One region of the Actinomadura sp. 7K534 genome, then DNA from elsewhere that is predicted to be linked to it. Evidence: riboswitches for the same ligand, from Rfam matches in the RefSeq annotation. Region 1 holds a riboswitch; each other region holds the start of a gene.
The links. Region 1 has a riboswitch for cyclic di-AMP ahead of E1266_RS31365 (CHAP domain-containing protein). Riboswitches for the same ligand answer to the same signal wherever they lie in the genome.

Region 1 (2,194 bases):
GGCGCTGCTGCGGCGGCTCGGCGGGACGACGCCGTCGTCCGGCGGCGGCTCGGGCAACATCGGCGGCACCTACAACGGCCCGGCCAGCGGCTCGGCCCGCACGGCGCTCGACTTCGCCTACGCCCAGCTCGGCAAGCCGTACTCCTACGGCGCCGAGGGCCCGAACTCCTACGACTGCTCCGGCCTGACCATGAAGGCGTGGGCGGCGGCGGGCGTGGGCATCACCCGCACGACGAACTCCCAGTACGCCGCCACCAAGCGGGTGGACAAGAGCAACCTGCAGCCGGGCGACCTAGTGTTCTTCAGCGGCCTCGGCCACGTCGGCCTGTACGTGGGCAACGGCCAGATGATCCACGCGCCGCGCACCGGGAAGAACGTCGAGGTCGTGAGCATCACCTCGGGCTACTACCTGAACAACTACTACGGCGCCGGGCGGCCCTGACGCCCGCCCCGGAGCGCCCCGCGGCGGGCGTGACGGAGCCCACTCCGACAGCGGACCAGGTCTTGACCTGGTCCGTTGTTGATTTTGGGGGGGTTTGCGTTCTATTGGTGCTTTGGTACCTTTACACCACTCACGGCGCCCGCCAGACGCCGGAGCCCCACGGCGCCCACCGGGCGCCATGGTCCCACGCGGCACATCCAGCTGCCGCGTGACGGCGGCGCGAGCCACGTGCCGCTCCCCCTGCCGGCGGCGCGCTCCACGCGTCGCCCGCGGCACCCACGGTGCCGCAGCGGGCCTCCACGCAGGCCCGGCCGGCCCGGCTCCACCGTGCGCACGCCCCAGCGGGCATGGCGCTGAGCGCGCTGCGACGGCGGACATCGCGGGTCAGGCACGGACGGCTCCCGGACGAACGGGCCGCCGTCCGCACAACACCCACAACATCAGGCGCCGCTCTTTCGCACGCGGGAGACAGGTCCCGCGCACGGGCCCCATCACGCCCCCAGGATCGCAGCGGCAGCGCCGAATCCGCCGACGCGCGGAACCGGGGACCCATATCCGCCGGAGTCCGGGGCTAGCCCCGGACGGGCATTCCGGCACCCGGGGTGAATCGGCGCGTCTCTCCCGGACGACCGGTGAGAGCCGCCGTAGGGCGGCTTCCACGCCCGAACCCGTCAGCTAACCCGGTAGGCGGCATGGAAGTCAGGAGATCCCCCGTGCCAGGCGCACACCGCAAGAAGTCACCGGGCAAGAAGTCACCGGCCGAGAAGCCGCCGGTCGAGACGTTGCCGGTCGAGACGTTGCCGGTCGAGAACCAGAAGCCGTCCGGCAAGCACCGCAAACCGGGCCGCCTCACCCTGACGTGGCGGACGACCGGCGGCGTGATCGTCGGCGCCGCCGTCCTCGGCACCGCCGCGGCCACCGCGCAGGCGTCGGTGCTGCCGTTCGGCTCCGTGCCCGCCCAGGTCACCGCGGCCGACCTCAACGGCGCCAAGGGCGGCGGCGAGCGCGGCGGCACGTCCTCGTCCAAGGACAAGGTGAAGGGCGGGCCGAAGAAGGAGAGCCGGGCCACGCCGAAGGACGGCGGCGGCCGCGACGGCGGCGAGGGCGAGGACGGCGAGCGCTCCGGGAACGAACGGCCGGAGTCCGGCGGCTCGGAGAAGCCGGCCGAGGACACCCGCCCAACCGCCGAGCAGGCCATCGAACTCGCCCGCTCCCAGGTCGGCATCGAGGAGGACGGCAACGGCGAGACCAAGTTCAACAAGTGGTACACGGAGAGTTCCCGCGCGAAGGAGACCGTCGCGCGCGACGGCGGCTCCGTCCGGGGGTATGGGGCCGCAGCCTGGTGCGACATGTTCATCTCATGGATCGGCGACCAGCTCGGCTTCACCGACCAGTTCGGCAGCGACGCATGGACGATCGCCCACGCCAAGTGGTTCCGGGACCAGGGCCGCTGGGGCACCGAGCCCAAGCCGGGCGCCATCGTCTTCTACTCATGGCGCGGCGGCAAGAGCCTCGACGACATCGTGCACATCGGCATCGTGACCAAGAAGATCAACGACAGCACCATCGAGGCCGTGGAGGGCAACACCGACGAGGCCGTCCGGGTCAGGGAACGCCCGACCCGGAGCATCGTCGGCTACGGATACCCAGAGTACAGGTCGTGACGGCACCTCCTCCGCCCGCTGCATAGGATCGCGCGCATGGAGGACGGTCCCGGGCACGGCGGCCCCGTCACGCGCCGCAGGGCACTCG
Region 2 (2,194 bases), on a different contig from region 1:
ACGGGGACGGCAAGGTGCGGCCGGACGGCGTGCTGCGGGTGGCGAGGGCGGGCAGGATCTGGACGGCGCTGATCGAGACCAAGACCGGCGGCAACCCCCTCAAACCGGAGCAGGTGCAGGCTTACCTCGAGGTCGCGGCCCGGAACGGCTACGAGGCCGTGATCACCCTGTCGAACGACCTCGCCCTCGGCAGCGAGCACCGCCGGGACGCTGCGCCTGGGCGACCGGCGCGCCATGCAGGTGGCCGAGAGCTGGGAGAAGCTGATCCGGCAGTTGTGCCTGCGCCTGAGCGGCAGGACCGGCACGGGTGTCGCTCCCGTGCTCCGCAGGCGGCGGGACGGGGACGCGTCGGTGCGCCGCCTGCAGACCGTCACGTCCCTGGTCGAGACCGGGCGGATGAGCGCCGAGATCCGCATGCCCACGGCCGGTGGGCCGGTCCTCCTCGAAGCCGATCTGCGCACCGGCCAGATCGAGACCACCGTCGAGATCCCCGCCGCGGACCGCGCGCGTGCCCTCACCCGCGTCCAATGGCTGTTGCGGCAGCTGCACGAGGCTCCGCCCGAGCTCCGCATTGAAGCCTTGACGCCCGGCCACAAGACCGGCCCGTGCGAGCTCCTGGCGAACCTGACCAGCGAACCCGGCATCCTCGTCCCCGGCGGCGGGAAGCAGATCACCACCTTCCGGCTGACCCTCCCGTCCGGCATGGGCACCAAGCGGGGCACGGAGGAGACCGGCTTCGTGCGCAGCATCGACAACGCGATGGACCGCTTCCATCAGGACGTTCTTCAGGTCCTATAGCTCGATACCGCGGCGGCTGTTTGATCGAGTCCTCGGGGAGCCTGCATGCCCGGGGGTCAGGGGCGTGCGGGCGTTTGGGCAGGTGGGGTCAGGTTTGCGGGGTGTTTGCACCTGCTTGAAGCTTTGGTACGGTCAGTCCGAAATCGGCGCCTGCCAGGTGCCGTAACCATCTGATCGTGTCCGTTCCGTCTGGGTCGTGTGTCGGCCGGGCGGGCGGCTGCGCCGAGTCCGCGTGTGCGCGGAGCCGGGGAACCAGCGCGATGTGCGGGTCCATGCCCGCCTCGCAGGGGTGAATCGACGCCTCCACGCCACGTGCGACGAGGGTCGTAGGGCGACTTCCATGCCCGAATCCGTCAGCTAACCCGGTAGGCGGCATGGAAGGAGCAACTGCCGTGATCGGTCGGCACCGTAAGAAGAAAATCGAGCCCGCTCCCGTGCTGAGCGTCGTCCTCGCCGGTGTCTTCGCGGGCGCCGTGGCCGTGGCGCCGCTGGACGGGGGTTCGGCGGACGGCGGTTCCGCGGACTCCAAGGAGCCTCCGTCAACGAGGGCCGTCGCGGAGCGCGTCGACAGGTCGGCGACGAAGCGGGACGACACGCCGTCGGCGAAGCGGGACGAGGGGCCGCCGCGCAAGGCGCCGGATGACTGCGACCCCTCGAAGAGCACGGCCCGGTACGCCAACGGGCGGATCCCGGTCGACCAGCTCTGCAAGCTGCCCCAGGACGGGGAGTACCTGCGCGCGGACGCCGCGGTGGCCTTCTACAAGCTCAACGCCGCGTACCACGATCGCTTCGGCAAGGAAATGTGCGTGCGGAGCTCCTACCGCGGCTACAACAAGCAGAAGCAGCTCTACCAGCGCATGCCGGCGGGGATGGCCGCGCGTCCCGGCAACAGCAAGCACGGGATCGGGATCGCGGTCGACCTGTGCGACGGCGTCCAGCGCGAGTCCTCACCCCAGTTCAAGTGGCTGGAGGACAATTCCAAGAAGTACGGCTGGATGCACCCCAGGTGGGCCTACAGCAGCCCGTACGAACCGTGGCATTGGGAGTTCGACGTCGGCCAGGCGTAACGGCGTCACCTGTCGCGGAAGAAGCCGTGGCGGGCCAGGATCTCGGCGAGGCGCCGGCCGGTGGGGGTGAGGACCATCCCGGAGCCGCGGCACGTCTCGCAGGCGGCCTCCTCCGGGCCCTCCGGCCGGGCCCTCATGTGGTCGTCGATCGCGCGGTCGATGGCGGCGACGATCGAGGGCTCGGCCGGGCCCAGCCGGACCGAGCCGTAGGAGAAGTCCTGGTGCGGCGCATTCTCGGGGGTCATGTCCGCCGCCCTGCGCGCCGCCTGTGCGACCCGGACCAGCTCGTCGGCCTGCCGGTACCACGTCCGCCACTGCTCGCGGACGAC
Region 3 (2,194 bases), on a different contig from region 1:
AAACACCGCCCGATCGCGCAGCGAGCCGCTAGGCGAGTCGGAGCGATGCAGCGATCGCACGTTTTTTGTTGGTTAGGGCCCCCAGGGCCCTAACCAACAAAAAACAATAAATACGAGGGCTTCCTACCGCGCCGCAGGAAGCCCTCGTACGTCTCAGGTGATGCGGTTGGCGCCCGCGTAGTCGGAGCGGTCGGACAGCCTTGAGATCTTCACCACATCGCCGGTCCGGGGGGCGTGGACGTACTTGCCGTCGCTGAGGTAGATGCCCATGTGGTGGAGGCTGCCGCCGAAGTAGACGAGGTCGCCGGAGCGGAGCTGGTCTCGGGGGACCTTGGTGCCGAGGCCGTAGAGGGCGCCGGTGTAGTGGGGGAGGCCGCGTTTGCCGACCTGGGCGTAGGCCCAGACGACGAGTCCGGAGCAGTCGAAGCTGTTGGGGCCGGAGGCGGCCCACACGTAGGGGGAGCCGAGTTTGCCGAGGGCCTTGCGGGCCATGTCGGCGGGGAGGTCGGAGCCCTTCACGGTGGCGCGGAGGCCGCTGCGGGGGTCGCTGACGCGGGTCGTGGTCAGCTTGTCGAGGCGCTTCATGACCTCGGCGACCTTTTTCCGGGCGGCTTCGCGGGCCGCCTTGGCGTCCGCGGTGGCCTTCTCGACCTGGGCGGTGGTGGCTTCGGCGGTGCGCTGCGCGGTCTCGGCCTGCTGGATCTGCTTCTGCAGGGAGAGGACGGCGTTGGCCTGGCTCTGGGTGAGGAAGGCGCGTTCGGCGAGGCCCTCGGGGGAGCCGTCGGCGCCGAAGATCACGTCGGGTGCGCCGGTCATGTAGTTGACCGCGGCGAGCCGTCCGAGCTGCTCGCGGGCGGGGGCGGCCTGGGCGCGCAGGAATGCGGCCCGCCTGGCGGCGGCGCGTTCGGCCTGCTGCGCCTTGCCGAGGTCGACGCGGGTCTTGTTGTACTTCTCGGTGAGGATCTCGGCCTCTTCGTTGAGCGCGTCGAGGCTCTTGCGTAGCCCCTCCTCCGTCGTCGGAGTGGGCGTCGGGGACAGCCGGGCCGGTGCGGCGGCGTGCGCGGTGACGGGTGAGGCGGTGCCGAGGCCGATCAGGAGCATCGTGGCCGTGGTGGCGGGCGCGATGCGGCGCCACCGTCGGGGGGCCGGAGCCAAGCCGGTCTTCTCCTCTCCTCGCGCGCCTACCGGGTTAGCTGACGGGTTCGGGCGGGGAGATCGCCCTACGACGTGCGTCGATTCACCCCAGGGACCTGGGTCCCCGGCTCTCCCGACACGCGGGAGATTAGGCGCTCCGGCCGCAGTCCCGGGGGCGGGACTCCGAACGACCGGATCTCGGGCAGATTACAAAGAACGAGCAAAGTTGGCGAATCGGGGGCCCTGGGACGGACCGGACGACCGCTGCAGGGCGGGCTGCGGGCGCGGGCAAGTAGAATGAGTCAGTGCCGCGCTCTGCGGCGATCCCCGTTCTCTCAGCCAAGGCGAGCCTCGCATGCCCAACTCCACGCGCGACGACCTCCGTAACGTAGCGATCGTCGCCCACGTCGACCACGGGAAGACGACGCTCGTCGACGCCATGCTCTGGCAGTCCGGGGCCTTTCGCGAGAACCAGCAGGTCGACGACCGGGTGATGGACTCCGACGATCTGGAGCGCGAGAAGGGCATCACCATTCTCGCCAAGAACACCGCGGTCCTGCACAACGGGATGACGATCAACATCATCGACACCCCGGGGCACGCCGACTTCGGCGGCGAGGTGGAGCGCGGGCTGTCGATGGTGGACGGCGTCGTCCTGCTGGTGGACGCCAGCGAGGGCCCGCTCCCGCAGACCCGGTTCGTGCTGCGCAAGGCCCTCGCCGCGCGGCTTCCGGTGATCCTGGTCGTGAACAAGACCGACCGCCCCGACGCCCGCATCGACGAGGTCGTGGACGAGACGTACGAGCTGTTCATGGACCTCGACGCCGACGAGGAGCAGATCGACTTCCCGATCGTCTACGCGTCGGGGCGCGCCGGGCGGGCCTCGCTGGAGAAGCCGGGCGACGGCGAGATGCCGGAGGGCGAGGACCTGGAGCCGCTGTTCAAGGTCATCACCGAGACGATCCCGGCGCCGTCCTACGACCCGGACGTCCCGCTGCGGGCGCACGTCACCAACCTGGACGCCTCCAGCTACCTCGGCCGGATCGCGCTGTGCCGGGTG
Region 4 (2,194 bases), on a different contig from region 1:
GGGAGCCCCCGGACCTCCGGCGAAGGCGCCCGACCCCGGCCTTCCCGCTCGTGGACGCTCCCTTCCAGGCGCCGGTCGGACGCGCGTGCACGGATTCCTTTCCAGGAACGCCGCGCTGAGGTCCAAGAGCGATCAAAGGCTGTCAATGGTTGGCATTACCCGACTTCCGCGGAGAGAAGGGGCACCCGGCCCGGGAACGCCAGAAGGCGCCCGGCAGGACTGCCGGGCGCCTTCCGATCGACGCGGAACCGCGTGGAGCACGGACGTGGCCGTGCGGTGGATCAGGCCTTGTAGTCGGGGTAGCCGTAACCCACGATCACGGACTTGCTGCGGACCTTCTTCTCCACCTTGTCGTTCGTGTTGCCCTCGATGGTGCTGACGGTGCCGTTGCCGTTGTCCTTGACGACGATCCCGACGTGGTCGATGGCGCCGATGCTGGAACCGCGGTCCCAGTCGAAGAACACGACCGAACCCGGCTTGGCCTTCTGGCCCCAGCGCCCGGTCTCCTTGAACCAGGAGGCGTGCTGGACGGTGTAGGCGTCCCAGCCCATGTTCTTCACACCGGTCTGGGCGCCCAGCCACGACACGAACATGTTGCACCACTGCGCGCCGTTGTAGGCCTTGACCGAGAACCCGCCGTCACGCTTGGCGGTGGCCTTGGCGTGCGGGGTCGACACGAACCAGTCGTGGTACTTGGTCTGGCCGCCCCGGCCCTCCGAGATGCCGACCTGCTTCTCGGCCAGCTTGATGACCTCGGACGGGTCCACGTCGCGCGGCGGGACCTTGTAGCCCATCTTGCGCGCCTCGGCGGCCGAGAGGGCGGTGGAGCCGCTCGACTGGTTCGACTGGTTCGAGACGCTCGCCGCGACGGAGCCGTTCTTGGCGGCCGCCTGGGCAGTGGTCTCCGCCGACGCGTCGCCGGCGAGGGGGTTGATGAGCGCGAGCCCGACGGCCCCCGCGAGCACCGCGCCTACCGCGGCGCCGACCGCCTTGTCCTCGGCGGTGATGTTGTCCATGGAAAGTCGATTGAAACGACCGGTCATGCAGGGAATCTCCTTGTCTTCCATGACGCCTACCGGGTTAGCTGACGGATTCGGGCATGGAAGCAGCCCTACGGCGCGACTCTCGGACGCGCCGATTCACCCCTGGAACCTGGGTCCCCGGCTCCGTGCCGGTCGGATTCGACCGGACGGACTCGGCCTCGCACCGCGGGCGCGGTGCTGACTGTTCGGATTTATCTCAGCGACTGATCTCGGTGAGGGGGCGCGCATCGTCTGGCGCGCATCGCGTGCGGGATCCGCTCCGCGATCCTCGGCCGCGACATGGGCGGCCGGTGGCAACGCATGGGGTGCGCTGCGTGATTCGGATAGAAGGTATCAACGTTCTCAAGGAACGCAAATCGCGGACAAAACACCGTCTTGCCTGCTCAAAGACCTTCCAAGACACCACCAACAGCGTAAGGACCCGATGTCTTCCCGATCACCGGTCGACCGGCCACAGCCCCTGCCAGCAGGGGCCTCCCGGCATCCGGGGAAAGGTAAAGGACCCGGGGACGACGACGGCCGGCACATGGCGGTCCGCCACGTACCGGCCGTCTTCACCCCCGGTTACGCGTGGTGCACATCACACGAGGCGGTTCTCCCGCCCCCGAACATGACGCTCCTCACTCCACGCGGACGGCGAAGAGCGTGGTGTCGTCGGCCGCCCTGTCGTGCTCCATGCGGGCCAGGACCTCGTCCAGCACCAGCTCCGGCCGGGTGGAGGAGTCCTGCAGGATGTCGGTGAGGCGGTTGATCCGGTCGTCCAGGTCGGCGTCCCTGCGCTCCACCAGCCCGTCGGTGTACAGGAAGATGACGTCGCCCTGGTCGAGCTGGGTGGTGATCGTCGTGTACTCCCAGTCCGTCATCGCGCCGAGCATCGGGTCGCGGACGACCTCCAGGCGCTCCGCCCGGCCGCCCCGCATCAGGATCGGCGGCGGATGGCCGGCGCACGTCCACTCCATCACCCGCCGGCCCGGGTCGAAGACGGCGACGATGGCGGTCCCCGTCGCCGTCGGGTCCATGGTGCCCACCAGCTCGTTCAGCCAGCCCACCAGCCGTCCCGCGGGCTCGCCCGTGCAGGCCAGGCCCAGCAGCCCGTTGCGGCTGCGCGCCATCGCCGCGGCGGCGGGCAGCCCGTGCCCGGCCGCGTCCCC

Region 2: linked by a shared signal. The riboswitch ahead of E1266_RS14910 (M15 family metallopeptidase) and the one ahead of E1266_RS31365 (CHAP domain-containing protein) in region 1 are both predicted to bind cyclic di-AMP.
Region 3: linked by a shared signal. The riboswitch ahead of E1266_RS21475 (C40 family peptidase) and the one ahead of E1266_RS31365 (CHAP domain-containing protein) in region 1 are both predicted to bind cyclic di-AMP.
Region 4: linked by a shared signal. The riboswitch ahead of E1266_RS10650 (CHAP domain-containing protein) and the one ahead of E1266_RS31365 (CHAP domain-containing protein) in region 1 are both predicted to bind cyclic di-AMP.

What each region holds. Positions count from the first base shown of each region.
Region 1 is NZ_SMKB01000251.1:3,883-6,076, forward strand. It holds gene E1266_RS31360 (C40 family peptidase) at 1-442, shown strand, start outside; cyclic di-AMP (ydaO/yuaA leader) riboswitch at 950-1,147, shown strand; gene E1266_RS31365 (CHAP domain-containing protein) at 1,156-2,106, shown strand; gene E1266_RS38395 (hypothetical protein) at 2,143-2,194, shown strand, end outside.
Region 2 is NZ_SMKB01000061.1:6,485-8,678, reverse strand. It holds gene E1266_RS38800 (hypothetical protein) at 235-798, shown strand; cyclic di-AMP (ydaO/yuaA leader) riboswitch at 1,009-1,185, shown strand; gene E1266_RS14910 (M15 family metallopeptidase) at 1,191-1,865, shown strand; gene E1266_RS14905 (hypothetical protein) at 1,871-2,194, opposite strand, start outside.
Region 3 is NZ_SMKB01000112.1:10,739-12,932, reverse strand. It holds gene E1266_RS21475 (C40 family peptidase) at 154-1,155, opposite strand; cyclic di-AMP (ydaO/yuaA leader) riboswitch at 1,163-1,299, opposite strand; gene typA (translational GTPase TypA) at 1,490-2,194, shown strand, end outside.
Region 4 is NZ_SMKB01000036.1:40,501-42,694, forward strand. It holds gene E1266_RS10650 (CHAP domain-containing protein) at 282-1,043, opposite strand; cyclic di-AMP (ydaO/yuaA leader) riboswitch at 1,055-1,197, opposite strand; partial or broken gene E1266_RS10655 (PP2C family protein-serine/threonine phosphatase) at 1,664-2,194, opposite strand, start outside.